4 regions of the Siphonobacter curvatus genome follow, and region 2 is predicted to be linked to each of the others. Evidence: riboswitches for the same ligand, from Rfam matches in the RefSeq annotation. Region 2 holds a riboswitch; each other region holds the start of a gene.

Evidence for each region. A riboswitch is a leader RNA that binds a small molecule or an ion and turns the genes downstream of it on or off. The one in region 2 is predicted to bind cobalamin.
Region 1: linked by a shared signal. The riboswitch ahead of C5O19_RS20680 (cytochrome c biogenesis protein CcdA) and the one ahead of C5O19_RS12825 (TonB-dependent receptor plug domain-containing protein) in region 2 are both predicted to bind cobalamin.
Region 3: linked by a shared signal. The riboswitch ahead of C5O19_RS20345 (ABC transporter substrate-binding protein) and the one ahead of C5O19_RS12825 (TonB-dependent receptor plug domain-containing protein) in region 2 are both predicted to bind cobalamin.
Region 4: linked by a shared signal. The riboswitch ahead of C5O19_RS20470 (cobyrinate a,c-diamide synthase) and the one ahead of C5O19_RS12825 (TonB-dependent receptor plug domain-containing protein) in region 2 are both predicted to bind cobalamin.

What each region holds. Positions count from the first base shown of each region.
Region 1 covers NZ_PTRA01000005.1:132,090-135,196, forward strand. The annotation lists gene C5O19_RS20675 (hypothetical protein) at 325-873, shown strand; cobalamin riboswitch at 933-1,188, shown strand; gene C5O19_RS20680 (cytochrome c biogenesis protein CcdA) at 1,298-1,927, shown strand; gene C5O19_RS20685 (TonB-dependent receptor) at 2,007-3,107, shown strand, end outside.
Region 2 covers NZ_PTRA01000001.1:3,084,476-3,087,582, reverse strand. The annotation lists gene C5O19_RS12835 (four helix bundle protein) at 1-13, shown strand, start outside; gene C5O19_RS12830 (gluconate 2-dehydrogenase subunit 3 family protein) at 63-674, shown strand; cobalamin riboswitch at 935-1,209, shown strand; gene C5O19_RS12825 (TonB-dependent receptor plug domain-containing protein) at 1,253-3,107, shown strand, end outside.
Region 3 covers NZ_PTRA01000005.1:44,761-47,867, reverse strand. The annotation lists gene C5O19_RS20350 (AAA family ATPase) at 383-991, shown strand; cobalamin riboswitch at 991-1,262, shown strand; gene C5O19_RS20345 (ABC transporter substrate-binding protein) at 1,294-2,505, shown strand; gene C5O19_RS20340 (iron ABC transporter permease) at 2,502-3,107, shown strand, end outside.
Region 4 covers NZ_PTRA01000005.1:81,086-84,192, reverse strand. The annotation lists gene C5O19_RS20475 (Hsp20/alpha crystallin family protein) at 187-630, opposite strand; cobalamin riboswitch at 891-1,159, shown strand; gene C5O19_RS20470 (cobyrinate a,c-diamide synthase) at 1,266-2,600, shown strand; gene cobN (cobaltochelatase subunit CobN) at 2,593-3,107, shown strand, end outside.

The sequences.
Region 1 (3,107 bases), on a different contig from region 2:
CAATAAAATAAAAAAACTCCCCATGAAACACGGAGGAGTTTTAACGTTCAACCTTCAACCTATCTGCTTCAAAAGTACGGTCTCTGGCTCGTAATCAAAGGTTAATTCTATGAATGGCAGACTTTTTCCTGTCAATTGTATCTTCTACTCGTTAAGCGTTTTAAGGGATTAATTAGTGAACGTTAAAGACCACTTTTCTCGCCCGTGTAAAGCTTGCTTTGAACCCTTACGCTCACTCTATTCAACGCGTTTACTTCCCAGTTTGAAACTTTTCTATTACCTTGTTTGAGAAGAGAGTAAAGGTACTTTTTGATGCAGAAAACCATGAGAGCGTTTCGTTTATGGGGTGGATTAATTCTTCTGCTAGGGATAGTATACGGCGTTCAGTACGTCTATCATCGCTGGCAACAGCCCTGGGATTACGCCTCAGTGACGCCCTCATTAGTGGGCCACTGGTTTGGGCCCTTCAAAGACCCCGATGGTATCCCCAAAACACTCGAACTGGAAATTTTTAAACCGGAAGTAGATTGGCTGAATCGGAAACGCCGGGGGGGCAATAAGCAAAGCTTTAAAGGAGTCGCCCGAGTAAAGAGTCGGTTAGGTCAGGAGCAGTACCGACTTGAAGGAGTCGTACGCAATTCTCAACAACAAGCTCTGAGCCGGATCACTTTTTTATTTCAGGATGAAAATACCCGGCTACGTAATAATTTTAACCTAATGACCGCTGAGGAAGGGGGTACTTGGGAGTCCGATGCCCTGAATCTGACGCTTACGTTCCGGTATATCACCGAAAGTGGAAGTGCCTTCTCCAGTAGCAATGACCATCGCTACACAACGACGGTTCCGGTTCGTCTGAAACGAATGAGCCCATAATCCTGAAGAAATATTGAGCTGAAAAAATAGGCTTAGCTCTTTGAATCCTGCAAATTGTCGTACTTTCGCGGCTCAATCGGTGTCCAGTGGATTATTCATTGGGCTTAAAAGGGAATCCGGTGCAATTCCGGAGCAGTACCCGCTGCTGTAAGTTCCGAACGAGTCTAGTGTTTTGAGTTTAGAGTGCAAAACAACTCTAAACCCCAAACTCAAAACTCCCAACATTTCTCATCAAACAAACCACTGTGCTTTCAAGCATGGGAAGGGGCTGAGAAAGGAACGAGCCAGAAGACCTGCCATTGAAATCATACCAACGTGCTTTCGGGAAGAAAAGCAGGAGGCTAGCCTAATCGGTGAGGAGACGCTTGCGTCATCCTCTAGCTTTGTTTTCCCGTAAGCAATAGAATTCATCCGGGAAAACTACATGATTCATCCTTTACTGCTCGATTCGTTTGTACTGGGCATTCAGCACTCTTTCGAACCCGATCACCTGGCGGCTGTTTCCGTCCTGACCAGTGAAAAAAAGAAAGGTCAGCTGTGGCGGGTAGCCTGGCGGTCTTCGCACTGGGCGTTAGGGCACGCCTTTTCGCTCATTCTCTTTGCCTGCCTGATCTTACTACTTAAATCTCAGCTATCTCTGGAAGTTGCCTCCTGGGTTGAATACGTGGTAGGGCCATTGATGATTTATCTGGGCATTGTTGCCATTCGTCGTAATTTCAAAAATGATCTGGTCCGCCCAACGGAGGTATCCAACGCGGCAGCTACACCGCTAAACCGCTCCTTTGGCGTGGGGATGATTCACGGACTAGCCGGTACCGGAGGGGCCTGTACAGTTGCCCTTACGCTGGCGGCCAAGGACGCTTCCACCGCCGTCTGGATCATCATCATTCAAAGCCTGAGTATTCTACTGGCCATGACCGTCTACGGATGCGTTTTTGCCTTTTCACTACAAAAAGTAGCCCAGCGAACGGAACGTGTGCTTCGCTGGATGAATTACGTCATTGGCTTTTTTTCGATTGCAGTGGGCATTCTCACGCTAGTTGATACATTCTAGACTATTGCTTCAGTATTCGTTTACCCTTTATTCATTTTCGATGTTTTCTTCCCCCCAGAAAAAAGGCCTTTGGGCCAGTATGCTTTTATTGCCTGGACTGACTTACGCTCAAACACCAGCGGATTCGGTGTACGCCCTCCAACCCATTGTGGTAACGGCGACCCGTTCGGAGGTTACCTTAGCCGAGGTACCCCGCAGTTTACGCGTGATTACTCGTCAGGACATAGCCTTAACTCCTGCTAATGATCTAACGGATATTGCCAAGAAAACCGCTGGCTTACACGTGATTCAGTATCCGAACCTTTCTTCAGGAATCGGGATTCGCGGTTTTCGGCCCCAGTTTTCGGGATTAAATCAACGCACGCTGTTACTCATCGATGGCCGTCCGGCGGGAGCCACCAATCTCTCCACCATCTCGCTCAACGGTGTCGAACGCATTGAAGTACTCAAAGGCCCTGCCTCGGCTTTGTACGGATCGCAAGCCATGGGCGGCGTGATTAACGTTATCACTCGCCGATCCCAGGGAACGCCCCAGGGGTCCGCGTATGTGGAGTACGGTAGTTTCAAGACCCTGCAGGCGGGTTTGCAAACGGGAGGGAATCTAACCAAACAACTGGATTATGATTTGTCGTTTGCCTACTTTCAGCGGGCCAATGATTATAAAATTGGGAAGAACAACTGGCTACGTAATGCCTTCGATTTTCGCAATGCGGTCAAACATTACGCTAACCAACCGGATGTGGAGGTCGATGACCGTACTGGCGATGGCCAAACCCGGCCGTATACGCAACTCAGTTACTATACCGGAGCCTTGCGACTGGGCTACCAGCTTAGTTCGAAATGGCGGCTGGATGTTCGCGGCGAAACCTTTCAGGCCCGGAATGTACAGTCGCCCGGCGATATTGCTTACGGCATTACGGAATCCAGCAGTAAGGACGTCGAGCGGGCCTCGGGCGAAGTTGCTTTATCGGGTAATCTGGGGGCCCATCAGCCGAGTCTGAAAGTGTTCACAGCGGATGAATCGAACACGAATTATACCCTCAATGTTTCCGGCAAACCGGTGGTCCCGTATCGATCTAACCGTACCGCCAATGCCTGGACGGGCGTACAAGTCAAGGACGTCTGGACGCTGGGGCAGCACTCATTAGTCGTAGGCTACGATTACCTGAAGGCTTCCACC
Region 2 (3,107 bases):
CTGGACGGAATAGAAGTATTAATCACTGAAAACCGAAAACAGGCAACTGAAAACTGAAACACATGAAACGTCGCGATACACTTAAATCCATTGCACTCGGGTCGTTGGGCATGGCTACGGTTCCTTCGACGGACCTGGTGGCGGCACCGCCCGAGAAACCGCTACAGATTCCCGGCGGACGGCAGAAATCCGAAGCCATTCGGGATGCTAAACTTCAGGCGGAAAAGTTCTTTACGCCGCACGAACTGAAAACGATTACGGTCCTCTGCGACATCATTCTTCCCGCCGATCAGAAGTCGGGGAGTGCCTCGCAGGCGGGCGTACCCGCGTTCATCGAGTTTATGGCGAAAGATCAGCCCGTACACCAGACGCCCCTGCGGGGTGGGCTGGCCTGGCTCGACAGCGAAAGCCGCAAACGCTTTAACAAGAAGTTCGTAGAACTGACGAAGCCCCAGCAAATCGAAATTGTCGATGACATTGCCTACCCTGAGCAGGCAAAGCCACAGTACTCACAGGGAGTGGCCTTTTTCAACAAAATGCGGGACATGACGCTTACCGGTTTCTACACTACCCGCATGGGCTTTGACGACCTCGGCTACGTAGGAAACACCCCCAACAATTGGGAAGGTGTACCCGAAGAGGTACTGAAGCAGTATGGCTTGAGTTATGAATAAGATTTGAGGTTTAAAGGTGGTTTGATAGGATTTGAAGTTAGAGTAAAGTTTGAAGTTTAAGTAGAATGCAAGGTTGAGCAAAATAGGTTAGTAACATTCATAGCATAGGTTCATCTGAATGTACTTACAAGCTCCTCTCTCATCTGAAACCACTATCAAACCTTTTCACACTTGAAACTTTACTCAAACCCCATCGCACCTCAAACCCATTCCCCAATGCTGATTCGGAGAAATACCGGGTCAGCATTTTTATTTTCCCTACTTTTGCGGACGTTTTAGGTTTCGGTACATCCCGGTACCGGATTAAAAGGGAACACCGGTGCAAATCCGGGGCTATCCCCGTAGCTGTAAGTTTCGGGATCGTTTCGAGTGTTGAGTTTAGCGTTTGGGGTTCTAATGAATAGTAACTCAAAACGCTGAACACAAAACCCAAAACAATCCAATTTCCAGACAATTCGCCACTGTACCCGTTTCGGTATGGGAAGGCGTCTGGGGTGAAACGAGCCAGAAGACCTGCCTGAAACGAAATCCATTTCGAGCTTTCGGGTGAAAAGTCGTTTAGGAAAGGTAGACTATTGGTGGGTGGCTCAGACGCCCGTCCGTATCGTTTATGCCTTTCGCCTCGCGTAACCGGATTGCTCATCATCTCTTTTATTCAGAAAACGATGAGCGTTTTTACCAAAAGTACCCTTCTCTTTTTGTTGGCTACAACGGCCGTTTGGGCTCAGGAAACCCAACTGGAACCCGTCACTGTGACGGCCAACCGTACCGATCAGAAACTTTCCCAGACCGGAAAAGTCGTCACCGTGTTACCGGATTCAGTCCTCCAAAAATATGCTACGCAGTCCGTCGGTGAATTGCTTTCGCGTCAGGCCGGCTTTATGGTGGTTGGGACCCAGGGACCTCTCGGTACCAACCAGGATGTATACGCACGCGGAGCTGGTCAGGGCAATACCTTGATTCTGCTCGACGGCGTACCCATTTACGACCCCTCCGGCATCAATAACACCTTCGATCTAAACTTACTCTCCGTGGGCGAAATCGAACGGATCGAAATTCTCAAAGGAGCCCAGTCTACCCTGTACGGTTCCGATGCCGTGGCGGGGGTCATCAATATTTTCACCCGAAAAGAAGGCGACCGTCCGTTAGGAGCTTCGGCGACGGTACAGGCGGGAAGTTATGGTACGTTTCGGAGTACGGTGGGCCTGAACAGTTCTTCCAAAGCCGGATATTTCAACGCCCAGTACACGCGGTTACGCTCCGATGGGTTTTCGGCGGCACACGATGCGAAAGGCAATCAAAACTTCGACAAAGATGGGTTCTGGCAGGACAATGCCCTGTTCAACGGTGGGATTCAACTGGGGTCGAAGTTGCTCTGGAAAGTACGTGGTATGTATTCCTGGTATCGAAACGAGCTAGATGCCGGAGCTTTTACCGATAGTACGAACTATGACTATACCAATACCATGAAAATGGCCGGTACGGGTTTTGAGTATACGCACAAACTCGGAAAGCTGACGGCCAATTATGCGTTTACGACCTTTGACCGGAAATCCGAGCTGGATCAGTCGAGTTTTGAGGGGAATACTCATTTCGCCGAACTCTACCATTCCTGGAATATACGACCCTGGTTTGATCTCATCACGGGAGCCGATCTTCGTTCACAAAATACCTATCAGGCTAATCCATACGGCCCACCCATTCAAAAAGATACGGCTCATACGCAATTGATTAGTGCCTACATAACGGCTTTGTTACGTAGTCGAACCAACCTGGCTCTGGAATTGGGAGGCCGGTATAATCATCATTCTTTATACGGAAGCAATGTTACGTATTCAGTCAACCCTTCGTATCTGTTCAAGGATCGATACAAAGCCTTTGTGAACCTCTCCAGTGGCTTCCGGACGCCTACGCTGTATCAGTTATACTCGCCCTATGGTAACAAAAGCCTGAAACCGGAAACCAGTCGTTCGCTGGAGCTGGGGGTACAATGGTTTAGCAAAGACAAAAAGTCCAATGTGCGGGTGCTGTATTTTGACCGCCTGATTAAACAAGTGATCGATTTCCAGTCGCTCAACCAGCCTCCGTATGGTCGGTACGTGAATTACAACCAGCAAAAAGATCATGGGTTCGAACTTGAAGGCTCTTACCTGTCAAACGGCTGGTCGCTGACGGCGAATGCGACTTACGTGACCGGGCAGGTCACCCAGCCATTGAATGGACGCGATACGACATTTAATAATCTATTCCGTCGCCCAAAGATGCTGGTCAATGCCACGCTCGGCTACCAGATTACACCAAAAGTATTTGCTTCCGCTACGGTACGCTCCCTGGGTAAACGTTCGGATCGATTCTACAACGGCGAAACTTTTCAAACGGAGCTCGTCGAGCTGAAACCCTATACCACTCTGGACGTTTACGCCGAATACCAGA
Region 3 (3,107 bases), on a different contig from region 2:
GATGAACAGATTTGTACTTATTGAAAACCCGCCGTACCTAAAAGCGTAAGCGGGAAGCAATCTGATGAAAAAGTTTTAGTGAAGAAATGGGGTGACTAATTTCTTCAAGGACGCTTTACAACATCAGGCATGCGTTTGATGCTCCTATGCAATTACCCTTGTTGACATACTCCATTAGTTCTAGTTTTTTATAAAAAAATACAAAAAAACATTATCGTAAGGTAAGACAAGGCCTATCCGATTGGAGTAGGAACGGCACAGATCTATAGTTTGCTGATTCGTATGACTTATCCGATTACTGCCTAGTATTGCCAAATCCACTTTTAGCATCCGGTTGGTCTGACCATCAGAATCGGTATTTTTGTGGGTCAAACTTTAGGCAATGCAGCGAATCATCATCTCAGGAGGACCCGGAGCCGGTAAGAGTACCTTACTTGAAGCATTACAGGACCGGGGGTATTCTACTTCAGCCGAAGTATCGCGACTCCTGATTCAGGAACAGGTACAGCTGGATTCCAAGCGGGTTCCCTGGAACGATCTGAGCGGTTTTGCCGGGCTGGCTTTGGAACGAATGCAAAGGGCCTATCAACAAGCTCAGGGACCGCTGACGTTTTTCGACCGGGGCATTCCTGATATTCTGGCGTATCTACGGGTGGGCAACATTCCGGTGGAACCAGAGTGGATACAGGTGGCCCGCCAATACCCTTACGCTCCCTGGGTGCTGATGGCTCCGCCCTGGAAAGAAATTTACGTCAACGACGCCGAACGCTGGCAGACCTTTGCCGAAGCCACACGGCTGTACGAAACTCTATCGGAGGTGTATCAGTCGCTGGGCTATCAGCTGATCGTACTTCCCCAGGTTTCTGTGGCTGAACGCGTGGCTTTTGTGGAAAGTATACTGGAAAAAGGATCGCTACCTGATTTTATCCCGGAGTCCGGTTTTTGTCAATCAGGCAAGCTTCGTGTTAGTGACCCGACAATTTCTTCGTAGTTTTGCGGCCCCATCCAGGTAACCGTCGTGAGGCGACGGTTTGAAAAGGGAATCCGGTGCAATTCCGGAACAGTCTCCGCTGCTGTAAGTTCTGCAAGAGTTTTGAGTGTTGCGTTTAGCGTTCTGAGTTGTTGAGAATACTCCAAACACTAAACTCAAAACCCTAAACTCCCAACATTTCCTAACAAGATACGCCACTGTACCCTCTTGGGTATGGGAAGGGGTTGGGAAGAGAACGAGTCAGAAGACCTGCCTGAGTGGTTAACCCCCGACAGCTTTCGGAAGAAAAGCTCGTACGAATCATGATGCATCCTTTGTTTACTTTTCCGCAGAAATGTATGCGGCAATGGGCTTCACTGTTGGTAGTGGCAGCCTTCACGCTGGGTTTACTGAGCCAGTGTAGTTCCACCTCTTCCGTTGCTGAACAGGGCGAAGCGGCCGTTAAACACGACTACTTTCCCGAGAAAGTCCAGATCAAACACGCCAAAGGTTTTCGGATTACCTACCGCTCGCATTATAAAGTGGTACAGATTATGAGTCCCTTTGAAAAGAGCACGGATACGGCGACCTACGTTCTCCTGCAACGCGGTACGCCCCGCCCGAAAGGGTACGAGAATAGTCAGCTCATTGAGATTCCTCTGCGTTCGCTGGTGGCAATGTCGTCCATGCATATTGGACTGGTTAGTTTTCTTGACGCCGAAGCTATTCTGGTAGGACTGGGCGATCTCAAGTACGTATCTTCCGAAAAAGTCATTGCTCGTATCAACGAAAAGAAAATTACGCAGGTGGGCAAAGATCAGACGCTCAACGAAGAAACGCTGGTCGCCATGCACCCCGATCTGGTAATGGCCGTGGGGCAACCCAATGCCCGCATGGATCGCTACCAGACGCTCAATGCCGCCGGAGTACCTGTACTGATCAACTCCGAGTGGGTCGAAACGACACCGCTGGGCCGGGCCGAATGGGTGAAGCTGCTGGCGGCGTTACTTAATCAGGAAGAACAGGTGAATCAGCGATTTGCCGCCGTAGAAAAGGAATACAATCGACTCAAATCCCTGACCCGTTCGGTCAAAACACGGCCCAGTATCATCACCGGTACCAGCTATAAAGATTCCTGGTTTGTACCCAATGGCAATAGTTACATGGCTCAGTTTTTCCGCGATGCCGGAGCTACTTACCACTGGAATGCCACCCGGGCCACGGGCAGTTTGCCGCTTAACTTCGAGGCCGTGTATCCCATTGGACTACAGGCCGATTACTGGTTGAATGTAGGCATCAGCGGACGAGATACGAAAAAAGACATCCTGGCCCGAGACGCCCGTTACGGAGATTTTAAAGCCTTCAAAACCGGCCAGTTGTATAACTACAGCAAGCGAACCAACGCCCGGGGATCAAACGATTACTGGGAATCGGGAGCTGTTCATCCGGAGCGGGTACTGGGCGATCTGATTAAAATTCTGCATCCCGAACTCCTGCCCGATTACGAACTGTATTATTACAAACAACTCCAATGACACCACGCCTGCGACTCGTGCTGGGTTTACTCCTGGCAGCAACGGTAGTTGGTTTTCTGGTGAACCTTACCCTGGGTTCCGTAGCCATTCCGCTTCGAGAAGTGGTACGTATCGTACTTCACCATGAATCCGAACAGACGGCTTGGCTATTTATCGTTGAAAAAATTCGTATTCCCAAGGCCTGTACCGCCGTGCTGGTCGGCTGGGGATTATCCGTGAGTGGGCTGCAAATGCAAACGCTTTTTCGCAATCCGCTGGCTGGCCCCTCCGAACTGGGTATTACCGCCGGGGCGGGTCTGGGCGTGGCGGCGGTGATGCTGGGTAGTGGGAGCGTTACCAGTCTATACGCCATCCGACAACTGGGGCTTTCCGGGAGCTGGCTAATTGTGGGCATGGCTTCGCTGGGTTCTGCTCTGGTACTGGGACTGGTCCTGCTCATTGCCGGACGACTCCGCGACCATGTGGTTCTGTTGCTGGTCGGGGTAATGGTCGGCACGATTACCTTTTCCGTCATTAGTATCTGGCAGTATTTCAGTCAGCCCGAACAGATTCAGGAATATTTACTCTGGACCTTTGGTTCGCTGGGTGGCGTACTCGGGTCA
Region 4 (3,107 bases), on a different contig from region 2:
TGCTTCGGGAGTAATCCTTTTGTATCTAGGAACTGTCGCAAAGCTTTGCCTTGTAGAACGCATTGACAAGCGTCACAGACGCTCGTCAAACCACAATTAAAAAGGCTTCCTACCCCCTCAATAGCCCCTTATACACAAAAGGACTGCTTTAGAAGCAGTCCTTTCAAAAGTGAAGTATCGCAGTAATTACTGAATACTAATCAACCGGGGAGCTTTCTGTTTTACCTCTTCCCGTTTCGGAATCGTCAGATGCAGCAGTCCATTTTCGTAACGGGCCTGGATGCCTTCTTCATTGACCACATCTTTCGGCAGTACAAAGGTCCGCTCGAAAGACTGGTAGCTAAACTCCCGACGGGAGTAGTGTTCTTCTTTTTTGTCTTCCGTTACCGATTGCTTTTGAGAGGAAATCTTCAGCGTATTTCCGTCAAGCTGGATGTGAAAATCCTCTTTTCTCATGCCCGGAGAAGCCATTTCGACTTCAAACGCATCGGCCGTTTCGCGAATATTCACCGCCGGAACGGTCGTACCCGTCGATGAAAAATGCGATTGATTCCAATTGAAAAGGTCGCGACCTAGGAAATCATCAAAAAAGCTGGGGAAGCTGGGAAACAGCTCATCCTTTTTTCTCATGAGTGACATAGTTACCTCCTTTTTAAAAGTTGATCAAACGAATTCGATGAAGACGTTTCTTCATCACTTCCGCTCTTTTAAACGGGCGTGCCAAAATTGTTTTTCTTACCTATTGTCAGCGAAAACTGTCAAATTTTCATTAGGTAATCTTTCCTTTTGACAGTTAAATGAAAGATTACGGAGTCGCTAATCTTACTAGTATCTCAACCATTGGGGACGAATCCCAGGGTTTATACTACTGAAACGCACGCAAAGCAACGTATCTTCGTCCCCGAAAAGGTTCTGCTTAACCGCGGATGAATAGGGAATCGTGCAGACCGCCGATGCGGTTTAAATCACGAGCTGTCGTGCAACTGTATGTTTTAGATGCGTTTTGAGTTGTGAGTTTGGTGTTTTGAGTACCTGCCCTTCCACCACACTAAACTCAAAACTCTACACACTTTCCAACGATCATGCCACTGTACCTCGCGTATGGGAAGGCGTTGGAAAGGAAACGAGCCAGGAGACCTGCCTTTTTGTATCGGTTACACGCTTTCACGGACTAAGGCGGAAATCAGAAGTAGGTTTGCCGGAGGGGTGTACACGTCTCCGATTCTTCTTTTTTGTCTTTTTCAGGAAGGCCAGCTTATTCTTTCATGGCCAGTCATTTTCTCATTGCGGCTCCGCATAGTGGTTCGGGCAAGACGACGCTTACGCTGGGTCTGTTGCGGGCTTTGCGACACCGGGGGGTAACGGTTCAGCCCTTCAAGTGCGGGCCCGACTACATTGATATTCAGCACCATCGCACGGCCGCCGGACGAGCCAGTATCAACCTGGATTTGTTTATGGCCTCCCCCGAACACCTGCAGACGCTGTATCAAACGTACCGTTCCGGGGTAGATGTGGCCGTTACCGAAGGCGTGATGGGCCTGTTCGACGGAGCCGACCGGATGCAGGCCAGTACGGCCTCGCTGGCCGAATGCCTGGGTATACCCATCATCCTGGTGGTACACGCCAAGGCAATGGCGTACTCGGCAGCACCACTCCTGTACGGCTTCAGGCATTTTTACGCGGGCATACAAATCGCCGGCGTCCTTTTCAATGGGGTACAGACGACCTCGCATTTTCGTTTTCTGGAAGAAGCCTGTCAGGATGTAGGGTTGCCCTGTCTGGGCTATTTCCCTACCCATCCCGATTTTACCATTCCTTCCCGGCACCTCGGATTACGCACGTCTTCGGAGATCGACTACGAGCGAATCATCGAAGCCATCGCCCGGAAGATTCCGCAGACCATTGACCTGGATCGACTATTGGCCCTTACTAAAACCGATGAAGAAGCTTCCCTAGCTCAAGCCTTGTCCCATCGTACGGCCTGTAAGGTGACTATCGCCCGGGATGAGGCGTTTTCATTTCAGTATCACCAAAACCTAGCGGTGCTGGAAGCCCTGGCGGAAGTACAGTACGTAAGTCCACTCCGGGACACCGAGCTGCCCGAAACAGATCTCTTGTACCTACCCGGTGGCTACCCTGAATTGCACGCTCAGGCCCTGAGTGCCAATACGACATTTCGGGAAAGCGTGCGAGCGTATTGCCAGAACGGCGGATACGCCTACGCGGAGTGCGGCGGGTTGATGTACCTGGGCCAGCAGTTAACCGATGTGGATGGTCACAGCTATCCGATGGCCGGGGTGTTTCCCTTTTCAACGAGTCTGCAACACGCGAAGCTGACCCTGGGTTATCGACAAATTCACTTTCAAAATACCTTACTGAAAGGTCACGAGTTTCATTATTCTACCTTACAGGAAGCGGAAGAACTATCCTCCCTGGCTCCGGTCCGTAATGCCCGGGGTGTGGAAGTCGGGACTAAAATCTACCGCATACAAAATACCCTGGCTTCGTACGTACACTTATACTGGGGCGATGGCCCACCGTGGCTGACGGATCTGCTACGTACGCTTGCTACTTCCCTTTACACGCATCCACATGGCTGAAATCAAACGGCAACGGGTCATGCGACCCGATGGAAAAGCCATTAATCTGGTCCAGCGGCGGGGACATTTGTCCTACTGCTATAATGCCTGCTGCTGCGGGCGAACCGACCGCGGGTACGCCCCGGTGCTGGTTGACGTCTACAAAAACGAATGGCTCCGCCGAAAAATGCGGAATCAGGTTCACCTGACCAAAGGCGGCTGCCTGGGGCCCTGCACGCTGGCGAACGTGGCAACCCTGCTTTTCGACGGGCATTCGGTCTGGTTTCATTCGGTCAATAGCGAATGGCACATCAAAGCCATTTTCGATTACATCGACCGCATGCTGGCCGCCGACTGCTTCCTGAGTCCACCCGCCGAACTGGCCGAATTTGTCTTTCAGTACTATACCTGGAAAGGCTCGGAAACGGCCACCCTACGCGGGGAAACGCCCTCGCCCACCGATGGAATTGTGTTTCTGACGCACGCCGATACGGATTTGCTGACTCTCAGCCGGATCAGTCTACCCGA